4 regions of the Cupriavidus malaysiensis genome follow, and region 3 is predicted to be linked to each of the others. Evidence: predicted binding sites of a transcription regulator. Region 3 holds the regulator's gene; each other region holds the start of a gene.
The links. Region 3 encodes FNR, which switches genes on or off when oxygen is low (the NO sensors DNR and NnrR bind a similar motif). Its sites were predicted from a motif close to TTGATNNNNATCAA; they were not measured.
Positions count from the first base shown of each region.

Region 1: a site for FNR is predicted at 2,972-2,985, ahead of BKK80_RS26465 (PHA/PHB synthase family protein). Genes of this name have one in related genera too.
Region 2: a site for FNR is predicted at 4,044-4,057, ahead of hemN (oxygen-independent coproporphyrinogen III oxidase). Genes of this name have one in related genera too.
Region 4: a site for FNR is predicted at 4,162-4,175, ahead of BKK80_RS10610 (universal stress protein). Genes of this name have one in related genera too.

Region 1 covers NZ_CP017755.1:1,559,951-1,567,804, forward strand. Annotated here, with positions in the region: gene BKK80_RS26460 (efflux transporter outer membrane subunit) at 1-1,055, opposite strand, end outside; gene BKK80_RS26465 (PHA/PHB synthase family protein) at 1,059-2,936, opposite strand; gene BKK80_RS26470 (TetR/AcrR family transcriptional regulator) at 3,063-3,797, shown strand; gene BKK80_RS26475 (HD-GYP domain-containing protein) at 3,962-4,813, shown strand; gene BKK80_RS26480 (sulfate ABC transporter substrate-binding protein) at 5,039-6,046, shown strand; gene BKK80_RS26485 (TetR/AcrR family transcriptional regulator) at 6,119-6,718, opposite strand; gene BKK80_RS26490 (SDR family oxidoreductase) at 7,029-7,736, shown strand; gene BKK80_RS26495 (sulfite exporter TauE/SafE family protein) at 7,784-7,854, opposite strand, start outside.
Region 2 covers NZ_CP017754.1:100,236-108,089, reverse strand. Annotated here, with positions in the region: gene BKK80_RS00535 (UvrD-helicase domain-containing protein) at 1-839, shown strand, start outside; gene BKK80_RS00530 (hypothetical protein) at 1,146-1,718, opposite strand; gene BKK80_RS00525 (response regulator) at 1,980-2,714, shown strand; gene BKK80_RS00520 (ATP-binding protein) at 2,753-3,889, shown strand; gene hemN (oxygen-independent coproporphyrinogen III oxidase) at 4,121-5,638, shown strand; gene BKK80_RS00510 (c-type cytochrome) at 5,851-6,714, opposite strand; tRNA gene BKK80_RS00505 (tRNA-Arg) at 7,075-7,150, shown strand; gene ppk2 (polyphosphate kinase 2) at 7,425-7,854, shown strand, end outside.
Region 3 covers NZ_CP017754.1:3,206,434-3,214,287, reverse strand. Annotated here, with positions in the region: gene ccoP (cytochrome-c oxidase, cbb3-type subunit III) at 1-111, shown strand, start outside; gene ccoG (cytochrome c oxidase accessory protein CcoG) at 164-1,633, shown strand; gene BKK80_RS14510 (hypothetical protein) at 1,756-1,974, shown strand; gene BKK80_RS14505 (hypothetical protein) at 1,971-2,216, shown strand; gene fnr (fumarate/nitrate reduction transcriptional regulator Fnr) at 2,292-3,017, opposite strand; gene BKK80_RS14495 (sulfite exporter TauE/SafE family protein) at 3,098-3,856, shown strand; gene scpB (SMC-Scp complex subunit ScpB) at 4,469-5,374, shown strand; gene rluB (23S rRNA pseudouridine(2605) synthase RluB) at 5,379-7,277, shown strand; gene rimP (ribosome maturation factor RimP) at 7,523-7,854, shown strand, end outside.
Region 4 covers NZ_CP017754.1:2,398,733-2,406,586, forward strand. Annotated here, with positions in the region: gene BKK80_RS10595 (putative quinol monooxygenase) at 1-127, opposite strand, end outside; gene BKK80_RS10600 (HD-GYP domain-containing protein) at 602-1,849, shown strand; gene BKK80_RS10605 (XpsR family transcriptional regulator) at 2,790-3,566, shown strand; gene BKK80_RS10610 (universal stress protein) at 3,624-4,079, opposite strand; gene phbB (acetoacetyl-CoA reductase) at 4,237-4,947, opposite strand; gene BKK80_RS10620 (phasin family protein) at 4,982-5,503, opposite strand; gene BKK80_RS10625 (flavodoxin family protein) at 5,949-6,476, shown strand; gene BKK80_RS10630 (MBL fold metallo-hydrolase RNA specificity domain-containing protein) at 6,524-7,854, shown strand, end outside.

The sequences.
Region 1 (7,854 bases), on a different replicon from region 3:
AACAGGCCATCCAGCTCGGCACTGGCGGTGCCGAAGGCGCCGGTCAGGGTCACCTGCGGGAAGAAGGCGGCACGCGCCGCGCCGATATTGGCGTTGGCGGCGCGCAGCTGGTGTTCGGCGGCGACGATGTCCGGCCGCTTGTCCAGCAGTTCGGCGGGCAGGCCGGCCGGCAGGTCGCGCTGCACGGCATCGTCGTCGAGGCGCTCGCTCGCCGGCGGCAGCGCCAGCGGCGTGCCCACCAGCAACTCCAGCGCATGGGCCTGCTGCGCGCGCGTCTGCTCGAGCTGGGCGCCGAGCGCCTGCGCCTGCTCGTACAGGGTCTCGACCTGGGTCAGGTCGAGCTTGGAGATGGCGCCCACCTCGTAGCGCCGCCGGAAGATGCGCAGGGACTCGCCGCGGCTGGCGATGGTCTGGCGCGTCAGGGCCAGCCGCTCGTCATACTCGCGCAGGGTCAGGTAGGCATCGGCTACCTCGCCCACCAGGCTGAGCGTGAAGGCGCGGCGCGCGGCGTCGGTGGCCAGGTAGTTCTCCAGCGCCGCATCCTTCAGGTTGCGCACGCGGCCCCAGAAATCCAGCTCCCAGCCGGCGGCGCCCAGGCTGACCTGGTACTGGCTGGCGGTGAGCGGCCGGCCGCTCAGGTTGAGGTCGCCGGGAGTCCGGGCGCGCGTGCCGTCGGCCTGCAGGCCGACGGTGGGAAAGAGGTCGGCGCGCCGGATTGCGTAGGCGGCGCGTGCTTCCTCCACGCGCAGCACGGCGACGCGCAGGTCGCGGTTGTTGGCCAGCGCGGTGCCGATCAGGCCGCGCATGGCGGGATCCTGGAAGTAGCTCTGCCAGGACACTTCGGCAGCCGGCGTCGTGCTGGTGCCCTGCGTCTCGGCCACGGCTGCGTCGTAGCGATCGGCGACCGGCAGCGGCGGTGCCTGGTAGGAGGGGGCCAGCGACATGCAGCCGGCCAGCAGGGGGCCGAGCAGCGAGCCGAGCAGGGCCGCGGGCAGCCAGTGCGGCGCCAGCGGCGCGTGCGCGGAGGAATGCGATCGAGCAGGGTGGCGCGGCATGGTTCATGGCTCCAGCACGTAGCTGCCCGGCGCATCGCCCAGTGCGGCAGAACCGTGGCGCCGCGCGGCCATGCGCGGCGGCGCGCCCGGCGGGCCGGACAGGTTGTCCAGCCAGTCCACCCATTGCGGCCACCAGGAGCCGGCCTGCGCCGGCGCGGCCTGGAGCCACTCGTCGGGCGTCATGCTGGCCTGGCCCGCGGGGCGGCACAGCACGCGGTAGCTGCGATGCGGATGGCCCGGTTCGCTGACGATGCCGGCGTTGTGGCCGCCGCTGGTCAGCAGGAAGGTCAAGGGGGCCGGCGACAGGTAATGCAGCTTGTAGACCGAGCGCCATGGCGCCACGTGGTCGGTCTCGGTGCCCACGCAGAAGACCGGCAGGCGCAGGTCGCCGAGCATCACCGGCTTGCCGCCGACCTGGTAGCGGTTTTCCGCCAGGTCATTGTCGAGGAACAGCCGGCGCAGGTATTCGGAATGCATGCGCGCGGGCATGCGCGTGGCATCGGTGTTCCAGGCCATCAGGTCGGACATCGGGCGGCGCTGCCCGAACAGGTAGTCGTTGACCATGCGCGACCACAGCAGGTCGTAGGGGCGCAGCATCTGGAAGGCGCCCGCCATCTGCTGGGCGGTCAGGTAGCCGGTGCGCGCCATCTGGGCCTCCAGCAGGCTGACCTGGCTCTCGTCGATGAAGAGGCCGAGCTCGCCGGGCTCGCTGAAGTCGGTCTGCGCGCAGAACAGGGTCAGGCTGGCGAGGCGCGTGTCGCCGTCGCGCGCCATGGCCGCCGCCGCCAGGGACAGCAGCGTGCCGCCCAGGCAGTAGCCGGTGGCGTGGATGCGGGCCTTGGGCACGATGGCCTGGACCGCGTCGAGCGCGGCCTGCACGCCCTGCCTCAGGTAGTCGTCCATGCCGACGTTGCGGTAGGACGCATCGGGGTTCTTCCAGGAGATGCAGAAGACCGTGTAGCCCTGGCCGACCAGATAGCGGATCAGCGAGTTGTCCGGCGACAGGTCGAGGATGTAGTACTTCATGATCCAGGCAGGGACCACCAGGATCGGCTCGGGCCGTACCTTGCCGGTCGCCGGGCGGTATTGCAGCAGTTCGATCAGCTTGTTGCGGTACACCACCTTGCCCGGGGTGATGGCCACTTCCTGGCCGACGCGGAAGCGTTCGGTGCCGGCCGGGCCCTGGCCGGCGAGCTGGCGCAGCGAGTCATCCCAGGCATTGCGGGCCCCGCGCAGCAGGTTGGCGCCGCCTTCCTCGAGCGTGCGGCGCAGTGCCACCGGGTTGGTGGCGAGCTGGTTGCCGGGCGACAGCATGTCCAGCCACTGGCGGGCGGCGAAGGCCACCAGTTGCGCGTGGTGCGGTTCGACTCCGGGCACGTCGCGCGTGGCCTCGGTCCACCAGCTCTGCATCAGCAGGAAGCGCTGGTGCCACAGGTTGAAGGGCCATTGCCGCCACGCGGGATCGGCGAAGCGGCGGTCGGCGGCGGGCGGGTCGATGCAGGTGTGTGCGCTGCCGGGGCCGGCGGCCAGGCACTCGGCGAGATAGCGGTTCAGTTCGGCGGCGCCGGTGGCGACGTGCTCGGCGAGTTCGATACGCTTGCCGGGCGCCATGGCGAGATGGGAGGCCCAGTCCAGCCAGGCCAGCGCCCCCGCGGCGGGGGACAGCGAGCCGGTCCAGCGGGCGAGGGCGCCGCGCGCGGCCGTGTCGAGTGCAGCCGCGGCGGTGTCGCGGTGCGGCCGTTCGGGAGAAGTGCTCATGCGAAATCGGCTCCGTATCGGGGCCGGACGGGCGGCGGCGCGCCGCGCGTCCGGCAGGCATTGCGGCGCCGGCGGGGCTTCTGGCCCGGCCGGCGCGCCCGGGGCACGCGGTTTCGTGCCCATGGCGGCCATTCTGAACAAAGTGACCGCGAAGGACCTTGATGCGTGTCAAGTTACTGACCGGCCAGTCGGTTTCTAATGGGGCTCCGAAGTCGACCGCTGCCGCGCGACCCGCGGCGCCGTGCTGCCATGCCGTTGCCTCGTCGCAACCCGCCGTCCGAGCCACCGCCCGACTTGCTACCTTCCGCCGCATCCGCCGCCAACCCGGTGACGGGGACCGGGCGCCGACGCCTGCCACCCGCCTTGCGCGTCGAGCAGATCCTGGGCGCCGCGTTGTGCGAATTCTCGGCGCGGGGCTATGCCGACACCCGCATGGAGGACATCGCGCGCCGCGCCGGCCTGTCCAAGGGCGGCCTCTATGTGCATTTCGCCAGCAAGGACGAGGTGCTGGAGGCGCTGCTGGCCGGCAAGCTGACGCCGCGCCCGCTCGATAGGGAAGCCATGCTCGCCGGCGTGGCGAGCGCGCGTGAACTGGCCGAGCGCTTGGTCGGCCATCTCCACACCAACCTGGCCGATCCGGCCATGGTCGGCACCATGCGCCTATTGTGCGCCGAGAGCGCGCGCGTGCCGCGCCTGGTCGAGCGCTGGCGCCGTGCCGCGCTCGACGGTATGCATGCGGAGATCGCCGGCCTGCTGCGCGAAGCGGTGCGGCGCGGACTGTGCCGCGAAGGCGTGGCCCTGGACCATCCCTGGCTGCTGGTATCGCCCTTCGTCCACATCCTGCTGACGGCGATCGTCGGCGGCGCGCCGGACGAGGCCGAACTGGCGCAGCGACGCGCGGCCCATGTCGAGATGTGCTGCGCGCTGTTCGGCGGACGCGCTGCCGGCGCGGCGCTTGATCCACATCAAGACATGTGCGCTTAAGCGGCGGGAAAGGCAGTCTGCGCCGGCGCGGCGGCTGCCGGGCTGCGGCCGCCGTTGCTACACTGGCCTGCCCCGCGGGCGGTGTCGCCGCCGCGGGGCCAGCAGCAAGACTCCAGCCTTGAAGAAATGAAGATGACAACAGCTTCCGCCCCAGGAGGCGATCGATGACGGTCGACGGCGCCCCCCCAGATCCGCGCGGCCACGACGCGCCGCATGCCGGCCCGGCCCTGGCAACCCACCCGGGCACCACGCCCGCCGGCCGCCGCGCCGGCGCCGCGGCAAGCTGCGGCGGTGAGCACCGCGCCATGGTCACGCTGGCCAGCCTGACCATGGCCGGCTGCGCACGCTATCCCGGCGCGGCCGGCCACCTGATCCGCACCGCCCATATCGCGGCCTGCCTGGCCGACCTGATGGCCCTGGATGCCACCCTGCAGCAGCGTATCCGCCTGGTTACCCCCGTGCATGATGTCGGCAAGCTGGCGATTCCAGATGAGATCCTGCTCAAGCCCGGCCGGTTGGCGCCGGACGAATGGCGCACCATGGAGCGGCATACCGAGATCGGTGCCGAGGCGCTGGCCTCGGGCAGCCACGAATTGCTGCAGTTCGCGGCAATGATCGCGCGCCATCACCACGAACGCTTCGATGGCAGCGGCTATCCGGCGCGGCTGGCGGGCCACGGCATTCCCCTGGCGGCGCGCGTGGTGGCGGTGGCCGATGCCTTCGACGCCATGACCGAGACGCGCTGCTACCGCCCCCGCATGACGGATGACGATGCCTGCTCGATCATCGCCGGCGGCAGCGGCACGCATTTCGATCCCGAGGCGGTGCGCGCCTTCCTCGATGGCTTCGCCCAGGTGCGGCGCGCACGCGCGACGGCCGATGCCTTGCTGGCGCGGGGCAGCGATACCCAGGCGGTCTCCGACTTCTACCGCCTGGCGCCACAGGACTTCCGCCTGGCGGCGCGCGTTGCCTCGCGGCTGGCGCAGCACGCGCTGCGCTTGTCCGTGCCGGCCTGAGGCGGCCACGGCGTTCCCGCGGCACCGGCACCGGCACCGGCACCAGGAGGCAGCAGCTGTCCGTGCGAGGCTTTGTATCAATGGAGATACGTATAAGTAAATGCACATTGCTTCGTTCTAAGTACAAGGCGAGGCCGGGACAATCGGCGCAGGCGCGATGGAGCGCCCCCCGCAGGCGGGTGGCGCCGCGCGCGCCGACGCCCTTTCTGGTTCCTGTCCGAAGCCATGTCCACGATCCCGATCCGCCTCGTTTCCCTGCTCGCCAGCGCCACGCTGGCCGCCGCCGCGCTGCCTGCGCGCGCCGACACCGCCATCCTCAACGCCGGCTATGACGTCACGCGCGAGCTGTACCGCGAACTCAATCCCGGCTTCGTCGCCAGCTGGAAGCAGGCCAGCGGCGAGACCGTGACCGTCAACCAGTCGCACGGCGGCTCCAGCAAGCAGGCCCGCGCGGTCGCCGATGGCCTCGACGCGGACGTGGTGACGATGAACCAGGAAACCGATATCGACATCCTGGTGCACAAGGGCGTGGTGGCGCAGGACTGGAAGAAGCGCCTGCCGGACAACGCCGCGCCGTACTATTCCACCATCGTGTTCCTGGTGCGCAAGGGCAACCCGAAGCGCATCGCCGACTGGGACGACCTGGGCCGCGCCGGGGTGCAGGTGATCGTGCCCAATCCCAAGACCTCGGGCAACGGCCGCTACACCTACCTGGCGGCCTGGGGCGCGGCCCTGCGCAAGGGCGGCGGCGAGGCCCAGGCGCGCGAGGCGGTCGCGCGCCTGTTCCGCAACGTGCCGGTGCTCGACACCGGCGGACGCGGCGCCACCACCACCTTCACGCAGCGCCAGCTCGGCGACGTGCTGGCCACCTTCGAAAGCGAGGTGCTGCAGATCCGCAAGGAGCTGGGCGACGGCTTCGACGTGGTCTACCCGAGCCAGTCGATCGTGGCAGAGGCGCCGGTGGCCGTGGTCGACAAGGTGGTGGACAAGCGCGGCACGCGCAAGGTAGCCACCGCCTACCTGCAATACCTGTGGTCCGATGCCGGCCAGGACGTGATCGCGCGGCAGTTCTACCGCCCGCGCTCCGCCGCCGTACTCAGGGCGCATGCGGCGCAGTTCCGCCCGCTCCAGCTCTTCACCGTCAGCGAGGTGTTCGGCAGCTGGGCCCAGGCGCAGGCGCGCCATTTCGCCGACGGCGGCGAGTTCGACAAGATCTACCAGGCGCGCCAGTAGCCGCTGGCATCATCCGCCGGTACCGCGCGGCGGCCGTTGGCGGCAGGGTTCCGCCGCCGCTGGTGTCCTGGCTCAATCCATGGGCGAGGCAGGGCCCTCGGCGCCGGGGGCGAAGCTGTCGCCAAGATAGGCCCGCACCGTCGCCAGGATCTCGTCCGACAGCGGATCCCCGGCGCAGGCGCGCGCCAGGCCGAGCGCGCCCACCATGGCGCTGAAGGCGACCATGGCGCGGACCTCGGCCTGCGCCCGGGCCGCTCCCTCCGTGCCGCCAAGCAGTCCGGCGAGCGTCCCTAGCGACTGGCGCAGTTGCTGCGCGTAACGGGCGCGTGCCGCATCGTCGGCGCGTCCGACATCGCCTGCCAGTGCCGCCACCGCGCAGCCGCTGCCCGGCGCGTCGCGGTGCGCCGGGCTGAGATAGGCCTCGACGCGCTGGCGGAAGCCGGCGCCGTCCGTGCCCGCCTGGGCCGACGCTGACAGCGCGCAGTCGAGCGCTTCCTTCACCAGCGCGCCGCGCGAATCGAAATGCTTGTAGAAGCCGCCGTGCGTGAGCCCGGCTTCCTGCATCAGGCCGGCGATGCTCAGGCCTTCGATGCCTCGCTCGCGAAAGCGCCGGGCCGCCGCCTGCACGATGCGGGCGTGGCTTTCCCGTTTGTCTTCCCTTGAGTGGCCCATGGTGTCCCTGTGGTTGCACATGTTGATGCACATGTGCGGCGTGCGGGCTCGGCCGCTGCCGGATGGCCTGTCGCCGATTGCCCCGCCTTTCTGGATGTTATTTGACATCCAGATACATGACAACTAACATCCAAAAACCGCCGGCACCGGCCACCGGGAGCGGCGGGGGCAAGTGCCTTGCCGAGCGGCGGCGCCGTGTCCTGCCTGCTCCATCCGGTCCGCTCCGGTCCGTCCTGACCGCTCGATCGATTCGATACGCTTCATCCACCCGATGCATTGCATCCGGCCCGTTGCCGGAAAGGAATCCACTGTGCAGATCCAGAATGCCGTCGCCCTCGTCACGGGTGCCAATCGCGGCCTCGGCCGTGCCATCGCCGAGGCCCTGCTCGCGCGGGGCGCGCGCAAGGTCTACGCCGGCGTGCGCCAGCCGGAGCGCCTCGACCTGCCCGGCGTCGAGCCGGTGCGCCTCGATGTCACCGATCCCGCTGCCGCCGCGGCGGCAGCCGCGCAGTGCGGTGACGTCAACCTGCTGGTCAACAATGCGGGCATCGCGCGCGTGATCGGTTTCCTCGATGCGCAGGCCGCCGACGCCACGCGCGAGATCTTCGAGACCAACCTGTACGGATTGATCCACATGAGCCAGGCCTTCGCGCCGGTGCTGGCAGCGAACGGCGGTGGGGCCATCGCCAACGTGCTGTCGGTGGCGAGCTGGATCAATGCCGGCCGGCTCAGTGTCTACGCGGCCTCCAAGTCGGCGGCCTGGGGCTTCACCAACGGCCTGCGCAATGAACTGCGCGGGCAGGGCACCCAGGTGGTGGGCCTGCACGTCGGCTTCATCGACACCGATCTCACCAAGGGCTTCGACGTGCCCAAGGCGGATGCGCGCGACGTCGCGGCGCAACTGCTGGATGGCATCACTGAGGGCCAGGAAGAGGTGCTCGCCGACGACATCACGCGCGCGGTCAAGCAGGGACTGTCGCAGCAGCCCGGCATCTACCTGGACCCGCCGCAGCGCTGAGGCGGGTGCCGGAGGGCGCCGCCGGACGCTGCCGGGCGCGCGCGGGATCAGAGTGTCAGCAGTTCGCGCAGGACCATGTGCAGGCCCAGCAGCGCCAGCGTGCCGAGGAAGCAGCGCT
Region 2 (7,854 bases), 1.3 Mb from region 3:
CGCCGCGGCGCGGCGTCGGCAATACCACATTGGAGGTGCTGGGCACCTTCGCCGGCCAGGCCAAGGTCTCGCTGTTCGAGGCGGCCATGATGGGCGGCATCGAAGGCAAGCTGCAGCCGCGCCAGCTGGAGCCGCTGCGCGTGTTCTGCGAGTCGATGGTGCGGCTGGCCGCGCGCGCCGCCAAAGACCCGGCCACGCAGGTGCTCGACGACCTGATGGAAGGCATCCACTACGAGGCCTACCTCTACGACACCTTCGACGAGCGCCAGGCACAGTCCAGGTGGACCACCACGCTGGAATTCCTCGATTGGCTCAAGCGCAAGGGCACCAAGCCCGAGGGTGGCGACGGCACGGGCGAGGCCACTGGCTACGACACCGCCGACGGCTTCGGCGACGAGGGCAAGAACCTGCTCGAGCTGACACAGACGGTGGCGCTGATGAGCATGCTCGAGGGCCGCGAAGAAGATCCCGACGCGGTGCGGCTGTCGACGTTGCATGCCTCCAAGGGCCTGGAGTACCCGCATGTGTTCCTGGTCGGCGTGGAGGAGGGCATCCTGCCCCATTGCCGCGAGGACGAGGACATGAGCGACGAGAAGGTCGAGGAAGAGCGCCGCCTGATGTACGTCGGCATCACGCGTGCCCAGCGCAGCCTGCACATCAGCTGGTGCAAGAAGCGCAAGCGCGCGCGCGACACCTATTCCTGCCAGCCGTCGCGCTTCATCGGTGAAATGAAGCTGGAAGAGGCGCCGGCGCCCAAGGACACGGCCCCGGCCATGAGCCCCAAGGACCGCCTGGCCGGACTCAAGGCGCTGCTCGGTAACGGAAAGGCCGGGGTCTGATACAAAGTCGATACATAGGGATACGAGATAGACAAGACCGGCCCCGGCGCGCCGACTAGGATCACCCCCGTCCGCGGCCTTGTGCTGCGGGTACCGTGCGGGGCTTAACCCTTCTGTCCTGCGCGGTCGGGCATGCGTGCCCGGTTCTTCCCTGTTTGACGCCCCCGGCCCAAAGCGCGGGGGCGTTCTTTTATCCACATTCCGGTCACCGCCGATCGCTGCACGCCGCGGCGCCACGCATGCAGCAGCCAGGTCGGCAGGGTGCAGCGAGGCGTGGCACGCGCGCCGCGATACTCCCGGCAGCGCTCAGTGCGGCGGCCCGTCGAAGCCGGGGCCCGCCTGGTCCCTGCCTTCCGGCCCGCCGGGACGGCCCATCTCCAGCTCGTGCATGCCATGCATCGGCGGCATCAGGCCCAGCCAGTGCGCCACCTGGGGCATCGCGCGCAAGCGGCGCCGCTGGGACGCATCGAGGCTCTCATCCAGCGCCAGCCAGCGTTCATCGACCGCGCGGCGGTCCTTCTCCAGCGCATCGTGCAGCCGCTCCATCGCCTGGACGCGCGGGCGCAGCGGTGCGCTGCCGTCGCGCATGCCCTCGGGGTCGCCGCTTTCACGCAGGAAGCGCGCGCGCAGCTCCAGCGCATGGGCGTGTGCTTCACGCGTGGCGGACTCGGCGGCCTGCCACAGCGCGTTCTGCGCGGCATTCAGGCCGAGTGCCTCGCGCGGTGCAAGGTTCGGCCCGGGCCGGGCGGGTGGATCGGACGAGGCGTTCTGCAGCGCATGGGCCGGCAAGGCCAGCGAGCAGGCGCCGCCGAGCACGGCAAGGCTGAGGAGGAAGCGGACGCGGCGCAGCGCGTCCCGAAGGCGGGTCGGGCGTGTCATGGTTTGGCTCCGTGAACAACGAAGGATGTCGGCCCCGGATGGCAGGGTCGCGAACAAGCGGCGCATGGCCGACTTTTTCGATGGTATGCCCCGATTTCGTGCCCAGCTTGAGCACTTGGTCACGCCGCCGACGCTTGCTTGTACAGACAGGTTCGGCCCTGGCTTTCGTCTGTATCGGTGTGGATACAAAGCGGCCAAAGCCAGAGTATGCTGTGCTGCTACAGTGAGCGCTGCGGCGGATGCCGCCTTGCCGACATGAGAATGGAATCCACCGCTACCGCCTCCGCTCCGCTGCAACTACTTGTCGTCGACGACGATACCCAGATCCGCACCATGCTGGCCGACTACCTGTCGACCTTCGGCATGGCGGCCGACGGTGCCGAGGGCGGTGCCGCCATGCGCGCCGCGATGGCCGGCAAGACCTATGACCTGGTCATTCTCGACCTGTCGCTGCCAGGCGAGAACGGCCTGGCGCTGTGCCGCGAGATCCGCGAGCAGAGCGACACGCCGGTGATCATGCTGACGGCGCGCGCCGAACTGGCGGACCGCGTGGTCGGCCTGGAGGTCGGCGCGGACGACTACGTCACCAAGCCCTTCGAGATGCGCGAGCTGGTGGCGCGCATCCACACCGTGCTGCGCCGCAGCCAGGGCGGGCAGCGCCGTCCGGCCGCCGCCGCCGGGCACGAACTGCGCTTCGGCGCCTGGCGGCTCAACACCACGCTGCGCCAGCTGGTCGACGGCGAGGATACGGTGGTGCCGCTGTCCAATGCCGAATTCCGCCTGCTGCTGACCTTCATCGAACATCCGCACCGCGTGCTCGACCGCGAGCTGCTGATCAACCAGGCGCGCGGCCGCGACCTGGACGTGTTCGACCGCAGCATCGACCTGCTGGTGTCGCGCCTGCGCCAGAAGCTGCGCGACGATCCGCGCGATCCGGTGCTGATCCGCACCGTGCGCGGCGAGGGCTACGTCTTCACCGCCAACGTGGAAAGCTGAACGTGCGTCTTCGCGGTCCGCTGGCGCGCTACGACACCATGTTCGTGCGCCTGTTCCTGGTGATGGCCACCATCATGCTGGCCGTGCACCTGCTCGGCATCACGGTCATCGAGAGCATTTTCCCGCGCCCCGGCCTGGAGCGCCACGACACCACCGCCGCCGGCGCGCGCCACGCCACCCCCGGCCAGCCCTCCGGCGCGATGCCGCCGGGCCCGCCGGGGCTGGAGGCAGGGCGCATGCCACCGCCGCCGCCCGATGATCTGTTCGCCGCCGACCTGCCGCCACCGCCGATGCCACCCCACGGGCCGCCGCGGCGGCTGCACGGCTGGTGGCCGCCGCGCCCGGGCCTGCTGCTGCAGCTTGCCGCCATCGTCGCCGCCTCCTGGGTGGGTGCCCGCCTGCTGGCGCGGCCGATCCAGCAGTTGGCCAGCGGCGCGGGCCGCCTGGCGCAGGACGTCAATGCACCGCAGCTCGACGAGGATACCGGCCCGGTCGAGGCGCGCGCCGCAGCGGTGGCGTTCAACCACATGCAGCAGCGCATCCGCACGCAGATGGGGCAGCAGTCGCGCTTCCTCGCCGCCGTATCGCACGACCTGCGCACGCCGCTGACGCGCATGAGCCTGCGCATCGAGCGCGTCGACGACCGCGACGTGCGCTACCGCCTGCGCCAGGACCTGGCCGAGATGAACGGCCTGATCGACTCCACCCTGTACTACCTGCGCGACCGCGACAGCGGCGAGCCGCGCCAGCGGGTCGACATCCTGGCCCTGCTGCACGCCATCGTCGACGACGCCGCCGAACTCGGCCAGGACGTCAGGCTGGACGGCCAGGCGGCGCCGCTGCTGGCCTATCCGGCCGAACTGCGCCGCGCCGTGGTCAATCTGATCGAGAATGCGCACCGCTATGGCGGCGCCGCGCAGATCCGCCTGACCGACGCGCCCGAGCGCGTGGTGATCGACGTCTGCGACGACGGCCCCGGCATTCCGCACGAGGAGTTGCCGCGTGTACTGGAGCCGTTCTACCGTGTGGAGTCCTCGCGCAGCCGCGCCACCGGCGGTGTCGGCATGGGCCTGTCGATCGCGGCCGACATCGTGGCGCGCCACGGCGGCGAGCTGAGCCTGGCCAACCGCCCCGAAGGCGGTTTGCGCGTGCGCATGGTGCTGCCGCGCGTCTGACGCGGGCTGAGGTGTGTTTGAGGTGCCTCCGAGTGCGCCTGCGCTCTCGGGAACGCCGGAAGGCCTGGCGCCAGGGGCGTCGAAGGCGGCACGCGACGCCAGCGTGGCAGTCGACACCGCTCGGCGACGGCCGTCCCGCCGTCGCCGCCAGCGCTTGACGCCGGTCAAGCCCCCCGCGCCGCGCCGGGACTAGCATGGGCCATCAGCAATCCGTCCGCCGAGGGCGCCCCCATGTCCGCTCCCACCTCACGCCTCACACCCGCCTCACCCATTACACCCGCCGCGCGGACGCTCGACCGCGACGCGCTGACAGGTTTCCGCGCGCTCGCCGGCCGCATCGACGGCAACGGCCCGCGCTACACCTCCTATCCGACCGCCGACCGCTTCCATGACGGCATCGGCGAGGCCGACTACCGCACGGCGCTGGCCGACAGCAGCCGCGGGGCGTCCGCGCCGGTTCTGCCAACGGGTTCGCCGCTCTCGCTCTACGTGCACGTGCCGTTCTGCGAGAACATCTGCTACTACTGCGGCTGCAACAAGATCATCACGCGCGACCATGGGCGCAGCGCGCGCTACGTCGACTACCTCGCGCGTGAGGCCGCCCAGGTGGCGCAGGCGCTGGGCGCGCGCCGCCAGGTGCTGCAGTCGCACTGGGGCGGCGGCACGCCGACCTTTCTCGACGAAGACGAGATGCGCCGTGTGATGGCCGCGCTGCAGGAGCACTTCGAACTGTCCGCCTACGGCGAGCACTCCATCGAGATCGACCCGCGCGTGGTGGATGATGCGCGCATGGCCCTGCTGGCCGAACTGGGTTTCAACCGCATCAGCCTGGGCGTGCAGGACTTCGATCCCGAGGTGCAGCGCGCCATCCACCGCGAGCAGTCCGTGGCGCAGACGCGCGCCGTGGTCGATGCCGCGCGCCGCCTCGGCATGCGCTCCATCAGCATGGACCTGATCTACGGCCTGCCGCACCAGGACGCGCGGCGCTTCGCCGTGACCATCGAGCGCGTGCTGGAGATGCGGCCCGAGCGGCTCTCGGTCTACAGCTATGCGCACCTGCCGCATGTGTTCAAGCCGCAGCGCCGCATCGACGAAGCGGCGCTGCCGGCGCCGGCCGAAAAGCTCGAGATCCTGGTCGCCACCATCGAGAAACTGAGCGCCGCCGGCTACGTCTACATCGGCATGGACCATTTCGCCTTGCCCGGCGACGACCTCGCCGTGGCGCAGCGCGAGGGCAAGCTGCAACGCAACTTCCAGGGCTATTCGACGCACGCCGGCTACGACCAGGTCGGACTCGGCGTGTCGGCGATCGGCGCGGTGGCCGGACGCTACGTGCAGAACGCGCGCACGCTGGACGACTACTACGCCGCGCTCGACGCCGGCCGGTTGCCGGTGATCCGCGGTTTCCACATGTCCGCCGACGATCACCTGCGGCGCGAGATCATCGGCGCGCTGATGTGCAACGGCGTGCTCGACAGCGCTGCGCTGGCGGCACGCCACGGCATCGATTTCGCAGCCGCCTTCGCCACCGAACTGGCGGACCTGGAGCGCCTGGCCGCCGACGGCCTGGTGGACTGCCGGCCCGGCCGCATCGAGGTGACACCGCTCGGGCGCCTGCTGGTGCGCCGCGTGGCGATGGTATTCGACCGCCACCTGCGCGAAGACGCCGCACGCCGGCGCGCGCTGGCCGGCGAGGCCGCCAACGAAGCGGTAGCGGCCCCGCTGGTGCGCTACTCGCGGGTGGTGTAGCGGGGGCCGGGCGGCGCGCTGCGCCCCCGGCGGCCGCCTGCGCAGGGTTGGCGGCCGGCGTAGTGTGCGGATCGGCCGGACGATTGACCGCACAGAAGGGAAGCAGCAACAGAAGGAAAGCAGCAGGACAAAGCAAAAAGCCCGCGGCATGCCGCGGGCTTTTTCTACTGCGTCGACTGCGCCGGCCGGAACCGCGTCCGGCCGTGCGGAGCTTACTTCGCGGCGGCCGCCATGTAGTCGGCCGCGGCCAGCACGTCGGCATCGGGGCCGGCATAGCCACCCTTCGGCGGCATCACGCCCTTGCCCTTCAGCGCATAGTTGTGCACCACGTCCATGCCTTCCTTCAGGCGCGGCGCCCAGGCCGCCTTGTCGCCGAACTTCGGCGCACCGGCCACGCCGGCCGCATGGCAGGCGGCGCAGACCTGCTCGTAGACCTTCTTGCCGGTATCGGCCGACGCCGCGGCCGGTGCAGCGGCGGCGGCAGGCGCGGGGGCAGCCGCCGGAGCCGGGGCGGCCGCAGCGGTCTCGGCCGCCGGCGCGGAAGCCGCGGCGGTTGCAGCCGCCGGTGCCGCCGGCTCGGGGAACTTGGCGCCGCCCGCATCGGCCATGTAGACCACGGCACGGCCCAGTTCGTAGTCGCTGTAGTCGTCCGGCGTGGTGCCGGCGCGCGCCTGCATCGCGCCCTTGCCGTGCAGCACCGAATTCAGCAGCCCGTCGAAGCCCTGGCCGATGCGCGGGGCCCAGTCGCCGGCGGTGCCGTACTTGGGCGCACCCGCCGCGCCGGTCGCGTGGCAGGCGGAGCAGACTTCCTTGTAGACCTGTTCGCCGGTCTTGTAGACGCGCGGCGCGTTGGCATCCTTCAGCTCGAGCGAAGCGACCGGCTTGATGCGGTCGATCACCGCTTCGGTGGCGTCCGTCGCGCCAGCGCCTTCCTTGGCGCCATGGCCGACGAAGTTGACCAGCAGGATGATGACCAGGATCGGCACCAGGAACGCGGCGATGACTACCGCGATCAACTGCTTGGGCGTCTTGATGGGAGACTCGTGTTCGTCGTGTGGTTGTTGGACGTCGCTCATGCTGAACTCTCGTTTTTTGCAGGAAACCTGTCTGGCCGCATGCGTTCAGTTCTGATCGGCTCGGCCTCGTTCTTCTGGCGCCACGATTCGCGCGCGACGGTCGAGCCAGCGATGAGCCGTGGTTCTCCTCCCGCCGGCGCCACCGCGACGGCTGCGGCGCACCAAGTGGATACGAAGCAGCCCCGTCCTTGCACAAATAGCTAGCGATTATAGCGGCGTTGCCTGATTCGGGGCGGCAAAAGCGACGGCTGCGTGACCTGGCTCAAAGTGCCGGGTGTGCACCGATTGGACGATCCCGGGCAAACAGGGTATGCTATGCGCCTTTCCGGCGGAGGCTGTCGCCTTCGCCACCTGCTCCGCGCGCCCGTAGCTCAATGGATAGAGTACTGCCCTCCGAAGGCAGGGGTTGCTGGTTCGATCCCAGCCGGGCGCGCCACCGCCGCTTTCCGCTTTTCCGCATCGACTCCCCCTGGTATTGCCGCCGGCACGTCCATAATGTGCCGAAGAGTTCGCTCGCATGCTGCCGATGCCTTCGTTCGCCGCGAGTGATGCACCGGCCTCCCGCCCGACCCGGGTGCCCTCCAAGTGTCGCGGGGCGGCTCAGGGGTTACCGCGGCGACGCCGGCGCTATGCTTCAGGATCATCGCGCCGCCCATGCCCGGCACCGACAGGCCGCCGGGACAGGCCGACCACAGACCAGGAGGACGACCATGGCAAGCCAGTCCGATCAGGACACCACCGCAGTCACGCCGGACCAGACCACTGCAGGCAAGCCGAAGCTGGGCGCCAAGGCCTACGACAAGGAGCTCTTCCGCATGCACGTGGAGCTGGTCAAGCTGCAGCGCTGGGTGCAGCAGACGGGCGCCAAGGTCTGCGTGCTGTTCGAGGGCCGGGACGGCGCGGGCAAGGGCGGGACCATCAAGGCCATCACCGAGCGCGTCAGTCCGCGCGTGTTCCGCGTGGTGGCCCTGCCTGCACCCACGGAGCGCGAGCGCACGCAGATGTACGTGCAGCGCTACCTCCCGCATATGCCGGCCGGTGGCGAGGTCGTCATTTTCGACCGCAGCTGGTACAACCGGGCCGGCGTCGAGCGGGTGATGGGGTTCTGCACGGAGCAAGAGGTCGAGAGTTTCCTGCGCG
Region 3 (7,854 bases):
GGACGCAACAACCATATGCCTGCGCATGAAGAGATCCTGACGCCGGAGCGTATCCGCATGCTGACCGCCTACGTCTGGGGGCTGTCGAACGCGCCGGAGGCGTCACGATGAGGAAAGTGCATCGCGCCGCGCCGCAGGGCGCGTGCGCCGCCGGAGCCAGCCAATGAATGCACCGGAGACGGAACCGCTGGCCCGCAAGGGCGGGCCGGCAACCGCAGCGCCTGCGACCGAGTCGGTCGACGAGGCGTTGTATGAAGTCCGCCGCAAGATCTACCCGCGCTCGGTCAGCGGTGCCTTCTCGAACTGGCGCGTCTGGCTCGTGCTGCTGACGCAGCTGATCTACTACGGTACGCCGTGGCTGCAGTGGAACGGGCGCCAGGCGGTGCTGTTCGACCTGGGCGCGCGCAAGTTCTATATCTTCGGGCTGGTGCTGTGGCCGCAGGACGTGATCTACCTGAGCGTGCTGCTGGTGATCTCGGCGCTGGCCCTGTTCCTGTTCACCGCCATCGCCGGCCGGCTGTTCTGCGGCTATGCCTGTCCGCAGACGGTCTATACCGAGATCTTCATGTGGATCGAGCGGCATGTCGAAGGCGATCGTTTCGCCCGCATCCGCCTCGACGGCGATCCGTGGTCGCTGCGCAAGCTGCGCATCAAGGCGACCAAGCATCTGCTGTGGATCGTGGTGGCGCTGTGGACCGGTTTCACCTTTATCGGCTATTTCGCGCCGATCCGCGAGCTGGGCGGGCAGGTGGCTGCGTTCGCGCTCGGGCCCTGGCAGGCCTTCTGGATGCTGTTCTACGCCTTCGCCACGTGGGGCAACGCGGGCTTCATGCGTGAGCAGGTGTGCAAGTACATGTGTCCCTACGCGCGCTTCCAGAGCGTGATGGTGGACCGCGACACCTTTGTCGTTACCTACGACAGCGGCCGCGGCGACCCGCGCGGCAGCCGCTCGCGCAAGGCCGACCACCGCGCCGCTGGGCTTGGCGACTGCGTCAATTGCAGCATCTGCGTGCAGGTCTGCCCGACCGGCATCGACATCCGCGACGGCTTGCAGTACGAGTGCATCGGCTGCGGCGCCTGCATCGATGCCTGCAACCAGGTGATGGACAAGATGGACTACCCGCGCGGGCTGATCCGCTACACGTCGGAGAACGCGATGCGCAAGGGCTGGTCGGCCCAGGCGACGCGCAAGCGCCTGCTGCGTCCGCGCGTGATGATCTATTCGGCGATCTGGCTGGCACTGCTGGCGGGCTTCGCCATCTCGCTGTCACTGCGCACGCCGCTGAAGGTGGATATCATCCGCGATCGCGGCAGCCTCGGGCGCGAAGTCGAGGGGCGCTGGGTGGAGAACGTCTACCGCCTGCAGCTGATCAATACTAGCGAGGCGCCGATGCAGTTCACCATCCGCGCCGACAGTGCGGAACTCGGCAAGCTGCGCGTGGAGTCCGACGGGGCGACCGGCGAACTCGCACCGACCTCGAACCGCCTGCTGGCCATCCGCGTGCGCGTGCCGCTCGAGCAGGCGCGGCAGGGCACGCACAAGATCCGCGTGACGGTGCAGGGCGGCCAGGAGGAGGGGCATGTCGTCGAGGTGAACCAATCGACCAGTTTCATCGTGCCGCGCGACCTGTAGGGCGTGCGGAGGGGATTGCCGCAGGGCAGACAAGCGGGGCGGCCACGATGCCGCCGTGCGTAACAGCAAGGAGCGAAGCCATGCAAGGACCCGCCCGACAATCATTGACGGACGCCGGCACGATGCAGCAGGCCGTGCGGCCGTGGTGGAAGGAACCCTGGCCCTGGCTGCTGATGAGCGGGCCGCTGGCGGCGATGGCCGCCTGCGGCGTGACCATCTGGCTGGCGATGACGCATCCCGACAAGCCGATCGAGGAGGGCGTCAGCCGGCACGGGCTGGTGGTCGAGCGGCAGGGCGCGGCGCGGGCAGTGTCCGGCGCGACAGCCACGGAGCGGCCATGAGACTGCGCTGGCTGATGTGGGTCCTGTGGCCGGCCTTCCTGGTCGCCGGTGTGGCAACCGCCGCGGTGTTCTCGCTGGTGGATCCAAGCGATCTCAGGCTGTTCGGGCGGCCGGTCGAGGCCTCGCGCGAGGCGGTCTACACCATCGGCTTCCTGCTGGCCTGGCTGCTGTGCTCGCTGTCGAGCGCCCTGACCTTTTATACGATGCCGGTGCGCCTCGGCGATACCGACGAACTGGAGTAGGGGATGCGCGCAGGCCGAAGGGCTGGGCAGAACGGGGCCTGTCGAAGGCGCCGGATGCCTGCGCCCTCGGCTTGGTCAGCAGCTCTTGCCGTAGATCTGCTTGATGCCGGGTACGTCGACCAGCTTGACGTGGCGCTGGCGGATCTGGATCAGCCCGGCCTCGGCGAAGCGCGAGAACAGGCGGCTGACGGTTTCCAGCTTGAGGCCGAGATAACTGCCGATTTCCTCCCGGCTCATGCGCAGCACGAACTCGGTCGACGAGTAGCCGCGCTCCGACAGGCGCTCGGACAGGTTGACCAGGAAGGCGGCCAGGCGCTCCTCGGCGCGCATGGAGCCGAGCGTCAGCAGCATGACCTGGTCCTGCGTGATCTCCTTGCTCATCATGCGCAGGAACTGCTGTTGCAGCGACGGCACGGTGGTCGACAGGGTCTGCAGGTCGTTGAAGCGCATCACGCAGACCTCGGTGTCTTCCAGTGCGGTAGCATCCGACGCGTGCTGCATCTCGCCGAGGCCGTCGAGTCCGACGACTTCGCCCGGCAGGTGGAAGCCGGTGATCTGCGAGCGCCCGTCTTCCATCGTCACGTGTGTCTTCAGGGTGCCGAAGCGCACCGCGTAGACTGCGCTCAGGGGTTCGCCGAGCCGGTAGAGCGTCTCGCCCTTGTGGACTCGCACGCGTTCCTTCACCAGCGAGTCGATCTTTTCGATGTCGTTGCGGTTCATGCCGACCGGCACGCACAGGTGTCCGAGCGAGCAGGACGAGCAACGGGGCGACATCGCGGTGACGGGGATGGAATTGAGCAAGCCGGGGCCTATTGTCGTTGAGCTGCGAGGGCGCAATTTCTGCATTTTACTGTGTGAAGGCATCCGAAGGGGAGCGAAAGTTGACTGCGGCGGTCTTTTTCAGTGTTTTTCTGCTGGCCTTGCTGGGTGGCGTGCACTGCGCAGCCATGTGCGGCGGCATTGCACTGGCGGTCGAGAGGCCGCAGGCGGAAGCGCCGGTCGTCGTGCAGCGCAGGCCGCGGGACTGGTTGCGTGAACAGTTATCCATGCATGCGGGGCGGGTGGTGACTTACATGCTGCTCGGTGCCGCGCTGGGCGCGGTCGGCGCCGGTGCCTGGCGAGCCCAATACCTGCCGCTGCAGCGCGGCCTGTTTGCCGCTGGCAGCATGGTCCTGCTGGGCACCGGCCTGTGGCTGCTGGCCGGGCGCGCGCCGCAGTTCGCCGCGCTGGAGCGCTTGGTGGCGCGTGGGGCCGGAGCCCTGGCAGGCCGCCTCCGCGGGCGGCGCGCCGGTGCCCCGTCCGCCCCGATTCAGGTCCGCCCGCGCTTGCTCAGGCGTTTCGGCATCGGTCTGGCGTGGGGGCTGGTGCCGTGCGGCATGGTTTACGGTGCGCTCACCCTATCGTTGCTTGCCGGCAACGCGTTGTCGGGGGCCTTGCTGATGGGGGTATTCGGTCTCGGGACCTTGCCCAACCTGCTGATGCTGTCCGGCCTGTCCGGCGCGTTGCGCGGCTGGTCGCGCCGGCCCTGGGTGCGCGTCGGTGCCGGCGTGGCAGTGATGGGGTTTGGTGCGGCCGGGCTTGTGCGGGCGGCGATGTTGCCGCACACGCTCGCCGCACACGGCTTCTGTGTGGTGTTCTGAAGGGGGCTCTTCTGTTTTGGTGATGCGTGAGGCACTTTGTCGGGTGTGCCGAAGGCGCCGCGCTGGTGATGGGCGGTTGCAGCGCCGGGCCGGAATGCCCTACAATCGGCAGCATTGCAGTATCTATCGCGCTGGCGCTGCCGCGCGCATGGCCGGGCAACTCGAACGGCCGTCCTGAGGCCAGTCCGGGCAGAATGTTGCTGACGGACGTAGCCACCTCGCAGCAAGCCATGCCGGTTGACAAGATCTCCGGTTCAAAAGACCGGCTGGGCGTTGCGCGACGGGAGGTGCGCAACACCGTGCGGATGACTGCATCGTTCTTGCGGCGGAAGGGGTTGGACCCGTTCGCGCCGATCCGCCGCTCCAGAAGGGCGGTGCAACGCAAGAGGCCTTTCGGCCGGCGCTGAGGCCGGCAGCAGGGCAATTCTCCGCCGGACTGACCCGGCAACCCGAAGCAGAATAAGATGGGCGCGCGGCTTTCATGCGGACGGCATGCCGGCCGGCCGCGCAATGAGATGGCGATGGCGCTTCGGCCTCGCTGGATCCGAAATCCCCGAATCCTCCGGCGGTCCGCCGGGGGCAGGTGCAAAGACAGGCTGCACACATCCGTATATGAATACCCAAGAGGCGAAAATCGTCCTCGAGACTGCGTTGATCTGCGCGCAGGAGCCCTTGCGCGTGGCGGAACTGCGACGGTTGTTCGCCGATGAGGTGGCTGCCGACACCATCCGCGTGCTGCTGGACGAGTTACGTCTGGATTGGCGTGATCGGGGCGTGGAACTGGTGGCGCTGGCCAGTGGCTGGCGTTTCCAGAGCCGGCCCGGCATGCGCGAATACCTCGATCGCCTGAATCCGGAGAAGCCGCCGAAATACTCGCGCGCGGTGATGGAGACGCTGGCGATCATCGCGTACCGGCAGCCGGTAACCCGCGGCGACATCGAAGAGATCCGCGGGGTGACCGTCAGCACGGAGGTGATCAAGCGGCTCGAGGACCGCGAATGGATCGAAGTGATCGGCCATCGCGATGTGCCAGGGCGGCCCGCGCTGTACGCGACCACCAAGGCTTTCCTCGATGATCTCGGCTTGCGTACCCTGGACGAGTTGCCCCAGCTGGAGGATGCGCAAGCGCAGATCCAGGCGGCCTTGCTGGACCAGCAGGCCATTGACTTCGAGTCGCTTGGCCAGGCCGGCGTGCCCGCCGGGCAGGAGGCGGAGGGGCAATTGGCCCTGGATGGCATGACGGTCGCCGAGGCCGGCCGTGTCGCCGGCGGCCTGGCGCCGGCGACGCTTACCGAGGCGATCATCGAAGCCGCACCTGGGCAGGTTCCCGCCGGGTTTGACGCCGTTCCCCAGGCTGAGCGGCAGATACCTGAGCCAGCCAGCCATGCCGCCGAGGCGTCCGCGCGGACGCCGGCCGACGGCGTACCCGATACCGAGACCGCATCCGCCCAGCCGGCCGATGCTCTCACGCCGGCAGACGGCGAGCGCGATGCGCGCGACGAGCGCCTGCCTAACTGAACCCATGCAACATCCGATTGTGAATACTTTGTCCGATTCTGTAGAGCAAGACGTCCGCCACGCGGATGCGCCGGGCAGCGATGCCGGCAGTGCGGCCGAGTCCGGCGCATCTCCCGAGGGCGGCGCACGCCGCAAGGGCCTGCGGCGCGGCTTGCGCAATCTGGTGGCGAGCCGCCGCCAGGCGGCGCAGGATCGAGAGGCCGGCCGTGGCGCGGCGCCCGAAGGCGGCGGCGATGCCGCGCCTGGCGAGCCTGCGCCGGCGGCGTCGGCTCAAGGCGGCAAGTCGGCAGGGCGCAGCCGCGGCAAGCGCAAGGCTGCAGCGGTCGACGCGGAAGCCGAGGCCATCCGTGCCGAAGCGGCACAGGCTGCGCCGGGCCAAGACGGGCAGCCGGTGCCGGCCGCGCCGGGTGGCCGCGAAGGTGGTGCGCGCAAGCGCAGGCCGGGACAAGGCCAGCAGGGGCGGGCGGCAAAGCCGGCCGGCGAGTCGGCCAAGGTCGGCGGCCGCCCGCAGGCCAAGGGCAAGGCCACGCAGCCGCGTCAGGGCGCGCCCAAGGGTACTGGCAGCCCCGACGATCTGTTCCGCTTCGTGATCTCGGACCAGTTCGACCAGGAAGAGACCGTGGTGCCGCGCACCAAGGCGAAGCCGGTGCGCGAACTGTCGGCCGACGATGATGCGCCCAAGCTGCACAAAGTGCTGGCCGATGGCGGGCTGGGTTCGCGCCGCGAGATGGAAGAACTGATCCTGCAGGGGCGCGTGTCGGTCAATGGCCTGCCGGCCCATATCGGCCAGCGCATCCTGCCGACCGACCAGGTCCGCGTCAATGGCAAGCTGATTGCCCGCAAGATTTCGAGCAAGCCGCCGCGCGTGCTGCTCTACCACAAGCCGTCCGGCGAGATCGTCAGTCAGTCGGATCCGGAAGGCCGCCCGACCGTGTTCGACAACCTGCCGCGCATGAAGACCGGCAAGTGGGTCGCGGTCGGCCGCCTGGACTTCAACACGGAAGGCCTGCTGATCTTCACCACCTCCGGGGACATCGCCAACCGCTTCATGCATCCGCGCTACGGCGTCGAGCGCGAGTACGCGGTGCGCACGCTGGGTGAGCTGGCCGAGTCCGATCGCCAGCGGCTGCTGCACGGCATCCAGCTCGACGACGGTGAGGCGAGCTTCCTGCGCATCGCTGATGGCGGCGGCGAGGGCATCAACCGCTGGTACCACGTGGCCCTGACCGAGGGGCGCAACCGCGAGGTGCGCCGCATGTTCGAGGCGGTGGGGCTGACGGTGTCGCGCCTGATCCGCACGCGCTACGGACAGTTCCTGCTGCCGCGCGGACTCAAGCGCGGTCGCTGGCACGAGCTGGAGGCCGAAGAGGTACGCGCGCTGATGAGCGGCATCGGGCTCAAGCTGCCCGGCAAGGGCGAGCAATCGAGCAAGGGTGTGACCAAGGTCGGCGGCCGCAAGCAGCGCGAGGAAGCGGCGCTGGCAGGTATGCCGATGCCGACCGGCATGGACGGCCTGCCGCGTTTCGAGCGTGCCGCAGGCGGCCGGGGCAATGGTGCCGGCCGTGGCCAGCCGGACCCGATGCAGACGTCGATGGGGTACATCAGTCACGGTCCCACCCTGCTGACTTCGCATTCCAAGCTTGCCAGCGGCGTGAGCCTTCCCGGTGCAGCCATGCCGGTGGGTGGCAACAAGGGCGGCAACAAGGGTGGTGGGCGCGGCAAGGCTGGCGCCGGCGGCGGCGGCGGTGGTGCCGGTCGCCAGCAACAGCAGCGACGTGGCGGCGATGTGAACGGCAACGTGATGCCGAAGGCGGCCAAATCCGGTGGCGCTAACCGGCGCCCGCGTGGTCGTAGCGGCGGTGGCGGCGGTGGTGGTGGCGGCCAGCGCGGCGGAAACCGCTGAGGTGCGGTGAAAGGCGCAAAGCCGGGTGGCGTGGCTGCCCGGTCGGCCTTTTGCCTTTTGCACATAATCTGCGTATAATCCAAGTCTATTCAAAAGTGTCATCCTCAGATGGGTGAGCGAATGATGGGCATTGCGCCCATTTTTTTTTGCTCCATCCGGTTTCTCGTTTCGGGGGTGGCGCGGCGAGCCGAAGCGGATGCCGCACGGCCCGCGATCGTGTTTGAAGGCCATTACTCGGGAATACAGTGCATCTGGCAGATTTGATCGAAACCACCCTGAACGGCATGGGGTACGAGCTGGTCGAGCTCGAGCGTGCCCCGGCAGGATTGCTGCGCGTGTATATCGATCAGCCTGAGACGGGCATCGTCATCGAGGATTGCGAGAAGGTCAGCCGGCAGTTGACGCACGTGCTGACGGTCGAGAACGTCGACTATGAGCGCCTCGAGGTGTCGTCTCCGGGGCTGGACCGGCCGCTCAAGAAGCTGGCCGACTACGTCCGCTTCGCCGGCGCGCAGGCCAGGGTCACGCTGCGCCTGCCGGTCGACGGGCAGAAGAACTTCGTCGGCGTGCTGCAGGC
Region 4 (7,854 bases), 810 kb from region 3:
CGTGGTAGCGCAGGCAACCGGGTTCGCTGGCCCCGCGCTGGCGCATCGAGGTCAGCTTGTCGACCAGCACTTCCCGGCGGTTGGCCTTGGCGCGGGCGATACCGACGAGCGTATAGGTTCCGGACATGGTGGGTCAGCGGGCTATCCAATCTCAGGGCGGCCGATTGTAGCGCCGCCGCCGCCTGCCGGTCCAATGCCCGAGGCCGGCGAACGGACATTGTGCAGAGCGCCTTGACAAGGCGCCGGCGCGGCGTTCCGGCACCGGAGTGCCGTCGGCGCCGCAGCGGGGGTGGCGGCGCGGGCCCTCTCAGGCCGCTTCCATCCACCGTGACGCAGGCCTGGCGGATGAAGGCGCCGTAGTGCGTGCGATCGGCGCGCTGGCGCTCGGCGAAGGCGCCGACAGGCATCGGCGCCAGGGCATCCTGCCGGAGCCCGCCGGACGCGGCTGGAGCCGCTGCGGCACGTTACCGCTTGAAGTGCCGCGCCCCACCGCGCCGCCGCGCTTGCGAGGCTAAAGACCGCATGCATCCTGCCGTTAATCGAGACCGGCGAAAACCACATGAAATGCCGGTTTGCCAGCAGATAGCCTAGGGGAGCATGCATGCTGAAACGGATCAGGGCGGAGCAGTTGGGGGTCGGGATGTTCGTCGCCAGGCTCGGCGGCCCGTGGATCAACCATCCATTCTGGCGCTCGCGCTTCCTGATCACCGAGGAAGATCAGATCCAGCAGATCGTCGGCGCGGGCGTGCAGGACGTCTGGATCGATATCCTCAAGGGGCGCAACGTGACGGCCGCCGAAGCACCGCCACCGCCACCGCCGACGCCGGTGACGGCGCCGGTGACGGGCGGCGAGAGCAGGGCGGTGCCACTGGAAGCCGAACTGGCGCGGGCACGCGAGATCGTCGCCAACGGCAAGTCCGTGGTCGGCTCCATGTTCGCCGCGGCGCGCATGGGCAAGGTGATGGAAGTGAGCGGCGCGCTGCTGCTGGTCGATTCGGCCTCCAGTTCGCTGTCGCGCCACGCGCAGGCGCTGATCGCGCTCGCCCGGCTCAAGACCAGGCATGACTACACCTATCTGCACTCCTTCGCCGTCTGCGCCCTGATGATCGCCACCGGCCGCGCGCTGGGCCTGCCGGATGCCGAAGTGCGCCAGCTCGGCCTGGGCGGACTGGTGCACGACATCGGCAAGGTCGCCGTGCCGGACACCATCCTGAACAAGACCGCGGCGATGACGGCGGCCGAGGAGGAGACCATGCGCCGCCATCCATCCGCAGGCTACCGCATCCTCAACGAGGCGCGGCTCTACACCCACATCCCGCTCGACGTCTGCATCCATCACCACGAGCGGGTCGACGGCCGGGGTTATCCTTTTGGCCTAGCCGCCCATGAGATCAGCCTGCACGCCAAGATTGCCGCGGTCTGCGACACCTACGATTCGCTGACCTCCAACCATCCCGGCCACCAGGCCTGGTCTCCGGCCCGCGCGATGGAGTACATCGCGGTGCGGGTCGATACCTTGTTCGACCGTACCGCCTTCCAGGCCTTTGCACGCTCGGTCGGCATCTATCCGGTCGGCACCGTGCTGCGCCTGGCGTCGAACCGGCTGGCCGTCGTGTGTGAGCAGAACCCCGCGGCACCGCTGCAGCCGGGCGCCATCGTCTTCCACTCGATCGCCGACGCGGCACCGCTGCCGGCGGAGCGCATCGAGCTGATCGACGGCAACGACAGCGTGCTGGCCTTCGAGAATGCGCGCGATTGGGGCTACACCGACGAGCAGATGCTGGCGCTGTGCGCCGATCCCGCGGGCGGCGCGCTGGGGCGCGAGCTGGCCGAGATCGCCGGGGGCTGACGTCCGGGGTCCACGAACTTATGATGCGGGGCACCGGCGTCCCACCGCCATCATCGGCGTCGCCCCTGCGGATGGGCAGGCGCGTCTGGCCTCCCGCATCATGACCGGCGTGTGACAGGCACAGGGGCAGGGCCGCTGCCGTGCCGCGTGCCGGGACGGCGGCCCGCGCTCCCTCGGGCTGGCGGGCCCGCCGCAGCGCGGGCGCGACGGGTGCGCGCGCGAGAACTTTTCCCCACCAAAGCGTGGCACCTACCGAAGCAGGGTAACGCCGGATTCCCCGGCACTCAATAATCCACACCAGCAAGCGTTGACCCCTTGCTACTTCCCGGTAGGGTGTAGGCACTCCCCGCGCCTACACCCTCTTTTTTCGCGGTGATCGCACCTTTCTCACCTGGTGCGCGAAGACCGCGCGGAAGACTGCCGCTACGCGCTGCGGGCGGCATTGGCACGGATCGACGCCGTCTTGTCTCGTGCGCATTCTCTCGCTGACCTACCCCGCTTGAGAAGGGAAAAGGTGCGGGCATCGATCCCCCAAAAGAGGGGAGCGATGAAATCTATTCTCACGCAGAATCTTCGACCGCCTAGCAAGTGTTTCGCGCATACGCGATCCGTTACGCGATCAGTCGATTCGGATCCTGGTCCCGCGCCGGCAGCGGTCCGGCGCCGTCCTCCCTGGGATTCACCGATGCGGATCGACTGGTTCCAGGCTTTCCCCGCCATCGGCGAAGGGATTTCCGGCGCGGCCTGCCGCCGCCCCCGCCAGGGCGCACTGCGGATATCGCGGAGTTTGGGATTGCCAGCGAATGCTGCTTGTTCTTGTTGCCGTTCTACCCATCATTGTTGTGCCGATGCATTTGCGGGTATCTCACCGCCCGCGGCGCAGCCGGGGCCTTGGGTTCCGATGCGAGGGCATCTCAAGTTCCACCAAGCGGTAAAAGGTATGGAAATAGAACAGAAGATAATATTCTCTGGTGAGCAATTGGATGTTTATTTTGCTTCTTATGTGGGTATGGAAGGGGGTAATCCCGCTGCGGCGATCTGGTTTTGCGATAGCACACCGCATCCCTGGACCGAATCGCTGCTGGCACCGCTGATTCCACGGCGGCATCCCGGCGCATGGGATGCCGCATTCCGCGCGACTAACCGCGAAGCCATGGAACGCTGGCAGTCGCACCAGAAGGTGGCGCGCATCATGTGCGCCGCGCGCACCCAGGTCCTGGGCCCGTCCCGAGAAATCAGCAGTTGGCAGGACTACTACGCCAACCATCTCTATGCACCGGGTGGCGCCGAATTCAAGCTGAGCCTGTTCCCGTTGCCGGCTCATCTGGTCGGCGACCAGCCCTGGTCGAAGGCCTTCCGCGGACAGCCCGAACTCGTGCCCAAGCAGCGCTACCTGGAGCGCTGCCGCAACGGCGGGCGTTTCCGCTTCATCAGCGAGATCCGGCGACGCTGGCGGCCCAAGCTCGTGGTCTGCCTGGGCGAGCGGCACCGTGAGGATTATGTGCGCGCCTTCGGCCTCGAGCGCGCCAGCGCACGCGACTACGTGCTGCAGCCCGCCGACCTGGCCAAGACCTTGCGCCTGTTCGAGGCCGACGGCACCACCTGGGTGATCTGTCCGGCGCTGGCGGGCGCGTCGGGGCTGACCTCGGATGTGCTGCTCGAGGCCATGGGCCGCTATATCGCGCGCTGGCTCGAGCCGGGCGATTTTCCGAACTGACGGCCGAACGGCGGCCGGCCCCGGCTCGCGGGACTGTCCGCCGCCGGCGCGCTGCGCTCAGTCGGGGGCTTCGCTGCGGATCAGCAGCACGGGCTTGCCGCTCTTGTGCAGTACGCCTTCGGCCACGCTGCCCATCACCAGGCGCTTCACGCCGCGTCGGCCGTGGGTGCCGAGCACCAGCAGGTCGGCATCCCAGCGCACAGCCTCCTGGATGATGGTGTCGGAAATCATGCCGGGACCCACCGGCTTGTCGATCAGCCTGGTGCTGTGGCGCACGCCCTCGGCGGCAAGGCGCGCCGCGGCAGCCGACAGCGCTTCGTTGCCGGCAGCCATGATGCTGTCCATGATCTTGGACGGGTCGAAGTAGCCGACGTCGAAGAACAGATCGCTGTTGTCGGCGATGAAGATCGCCTCGACCTCGGCGCCGGTGGCCTTGGCGACCGTGATGGCCTGGCTCAGGGCCAGATCCGAGGAACGGCTGCCGTCGACGGCAAGCAGGATGCGCTGGTACATGGCAAGTCTCCAGGAAACGGGCAGGTTGTTGGGGGCGGGGCATCCCCGTGCCCCAAGGTTAGGTGATCGGGCGGCTGGCACATTGATGCCCGTCAAGACCGGCGGGGCCCGCCCGGGCGGACAAGCGCTTGCGCCGGCGAGATGCCGGCGCGTGCGGTCATTGCATATGCTGGCCGCCGTTGATGGCGATATTGGCGCCGGTCACGTAACCGGCGTCATCGGAGCACAGGTAGGCGATCAACGCCGCCACTTCGTCCGGGCGCCCCAGGCGCCCGACCGGGATCTGCGGCAGGATCTTGGCCTGCAGGATCTCGGCCGGCACATCGGTCACCATCTTGGTCGCCAGGTAGCCCGGTGACACCGTGTTGACGGTCACCCCCTTGCCGGCCAGTTCCAGCGCCAGGGATTTCGTGAAGCCATGCATGCCCGCCTTGGCCGCGGCGTAGTTGGCCTGGCCGAAGGCACCCTTGGAACCGTTGACCGAAGAGATATTGATGATCCGTCCCCAGCCGCGTGTGCTCATGCCGTCGGTGAAGGGCTTGGTCATATGGAAGACCGAATCCAGGTCGGTGCGCAGCACGTCGTCCCACTCCGCCTTCTCCATGCGCTTGAAGGTCCGGTCGCGCGTGATGCCGGCATTGTTGACGAGGATGTCGACCGTGCCGAAGCGCGCCAGGATCTCGCTGGCGCAGCGCTGGCAGTCGTCATAGTCGGCCACGTCGACACCGAAGGCGGCGAAGTCGCGGCCCTCCGCGCGCTGGCCGTCCAGCCACGCCTGCACGTGATCGTTGCCGGGCGAGTGGGTCACGATGACGCGGTGGCCGGCGGCATGCAGGCGGGCGGCGATGGCCTCGCCGAGGCCGCCCATGCCGCCCGTCACCAGGGCGATACGCGCATTCCGCTCATTCGCCACGGCGGCTCCTTGCGCGCGCCGCCGCTTCGTGGCCGGCCGCGCCGTTGCCATGCGCCGCGTTCGGCTGCAGGAAGGCATTGGTCAGCACCGAATTGAACTGGCCGAAGCGGTCGAACCACTCCTGCACCGGCGCGGGCATCGGCATCGCGAACTGCGGGCCGGCGGTGGCATTGCCCTGCAGTTTCTGCCAGCTATCGCCGGCTTCGCGCAGATGCTCGGCCAGTTCGGCCTGGTTGTGGCTGGCCAGCGCCGTGTATTCCTCGCAGAGGCGCGTGTACTGCTCGGTCTGCTGGCGCATCAGCGCCGCCGGCAGCGCCGCCAGGTCGGCGACGGTGCCGGCGTGCGATACCTCGTTGACGATTTCCTTCGAGCCGGCGATGGCCTGGTCGACCGCCTTGAGCTGGAACGCCAGCAGGCGCTGCTGGCGCTCCAGCATCAGCAGGGTGCCGCGTAGCGCAGCCTGCATGCCGGTGCGGAATACTTCCAAGGGAATGTCGTTGGGATTTGCCATGGAGGCCTCCTGGTTGGCTTGGCGACGTGGACGGGGCATTGCGCGGCGGCGATGCCGCCGTGGCGCATGGCCGCATGCCCCGGAGGGCGCGGGCCGCGTGGTAAGGAATGACTCATTCTAGGCAGTGTGGCCGGCGGCGGATTGATACGTATCAATTTCATTGCCAAGGAGCGGCACCGCACGGCGTGGCAAGGCGCGGATCGCGGCAGAAGGCGCCGCCAGCCCGAAGAAAGAGGGGAATGCCACAAGCTACGCGGCAAGGTGCGGCGAGGTGCGGGGGCGTCGGCCGGCTTGATGTGTATCAAGCTCGTGCCGGGCGCAATGCCTAGACTATCGGCAAGGTGCGCGCCGCGCAGGTAAGGTTCCGCCCGTCCCGGGCCGCGCGCCGGTTGCAGCCACCCGCGTTGCGGCCACTTATCCAACGCTTCGGCAAGGCAGGACAGACATGGAAAACACCGTCATCGTCTTCTACTCGCGCACCGGTACCACGCGCCAGGTGGCCGAGCAGCTGGCGGCCCAACTCGGCGCCGAGGTCCATGAGGTGCGTGACGTGCGCAGCCGCGCCGGCCTGGCGGGAGACGTGCGCTGCGTGGTCGATAACCTGCTGCAACGCCATGTCGCCTACGCCTACGACGGCCGGCCGCTCGCGGCTTATGACCAGGTGGTGCTGCTCACGCCGATCTGGATCGGCCGGCTGGCCGCGCCGATGCGCAGTTTCCTCGCCGACCAGGGGCGCGTGCAGGGACGGCTCGCGGTGGTCTGCCTGATGGCCTCGCGCGGCGCTTTCAACGCCATCGAGGAAGTGGCGCGGCTGAGCGGCAAGGTGCCGCAGCCGGTGCTGGCCCTGCTGCAACGCCAGGTGCAGACGGGCGAGGCGCGCGAGATGCTGGATGGCTTCGTCGGCCAGATCGCGGCCGCCGCGCAGGCGGACGGCGGCGCACGGCGCGCCTGGCTGTCGCCGCACGAGGCCTGAGCCTGGCGCCGGCCTGACCGCCGCGGCCTCCCTTCGCACGGATGGCGATGCAACTCCGCTTCCTCGGTGCCACCGATACCGTGACCGGCTCGAAGTATGTGCTGGAAGCGGGTGATCGCCGCGTCATGATCGACTGCGGCCTGTTCCAGGGCTACAAGGCGCTGCGCCTGCGCAACTGGGACCCGCTGCCGCTCGACCCTGCGAGCCTGGACGCGGTGGTGCTGACCCATGCCCACCTGGACCACAGCGGCTACCTGCCGTTGCTGGTGCGCCGGGGTTTCCGCGGACGTGTCTACTGCACCGAAGGCACGGCACGGCTGTGCGAGATCCTGCTGGCAGACAGTGCGCGGCTGGCCGAGGAAGACGCGCACGACGCCAACCGGCACGGCTACTCCAAGCACAAGCCGGCGCTGGCACTGTATGGTATGGCCGACGCCGCGCGCGCGCTGCGGCATCTGCAGCCGACCGGATTCGGCGCGCGCTTTCCCGTCGCACGGGGGATCGAGGTGGAATTCCGCCATGCCGGCCACATCATCGGCGCCGCCATCGTCGTGCTCCACGTCGACGGCCGGCGCCTGGTGTTCTCCGGCGACCTCGGCCGCCAGCACGACGTGGTGATGCAGGCGCCGGAGACCGTGGGCGAAGGCGACTGCCTGCTGGTCGAATCCACCTACGGCAACCGCCAGCACAGTACCGAGGACCCGCTCGACACCATCTCGCGCATCGTCGAGCGCACCGCCGCCCAGGGCGGCACGCTGCTGATCCCGACCTTCGCGGTCGGGCGCGCGCAGAGCCTGCTGTACTGCCTCCACCGCCTGCAAGTGCAGGGCCGCCTGCCCGACGTGCCGGTCTACCTGAACAGCCCGATGGCGCGCGACGCCACCCAGGTGTTCTGGCTGCATCAGGACGAACTGCGCATCGGCCGGGCCGAATGCAATGCGGCCTGCTCGCTGCCCATCTATGTGCGCAGCGTGGAAGAGTCGATCCGCCTGAACGAGAATCGCGCCGCCAAGATCATCCTGGCCGGCAGCGGCATGGCGACCGGCGGACGCATCCTGCATCACCTGGAGGCTTTCGGGCCGGACCCGCGCAACTGCATCCTGCTGTCAGGCTTCCAGGCCGGCGGCACGCGCGGGGCGGCGCTGGCCGGCGGCGCCCGCTTGCTGCGCATCCACGGCAAGGAAGTGCCCATCAACGCCAATGTCGAGCAGTTGACCAGCCTGTCCGCGCATGCCGATGCCGACGAGATCCTGGCCTGGCTGCGCGGCTTCGCCAGGGCACCGCGGCGCACCTTCATCGTCCATGGCGAGCCGGATGGCGCCGATGCGCTGCGCCAGCGCATCGAACACGAACTAGGCTGGCCCGTGACGATGCCCGA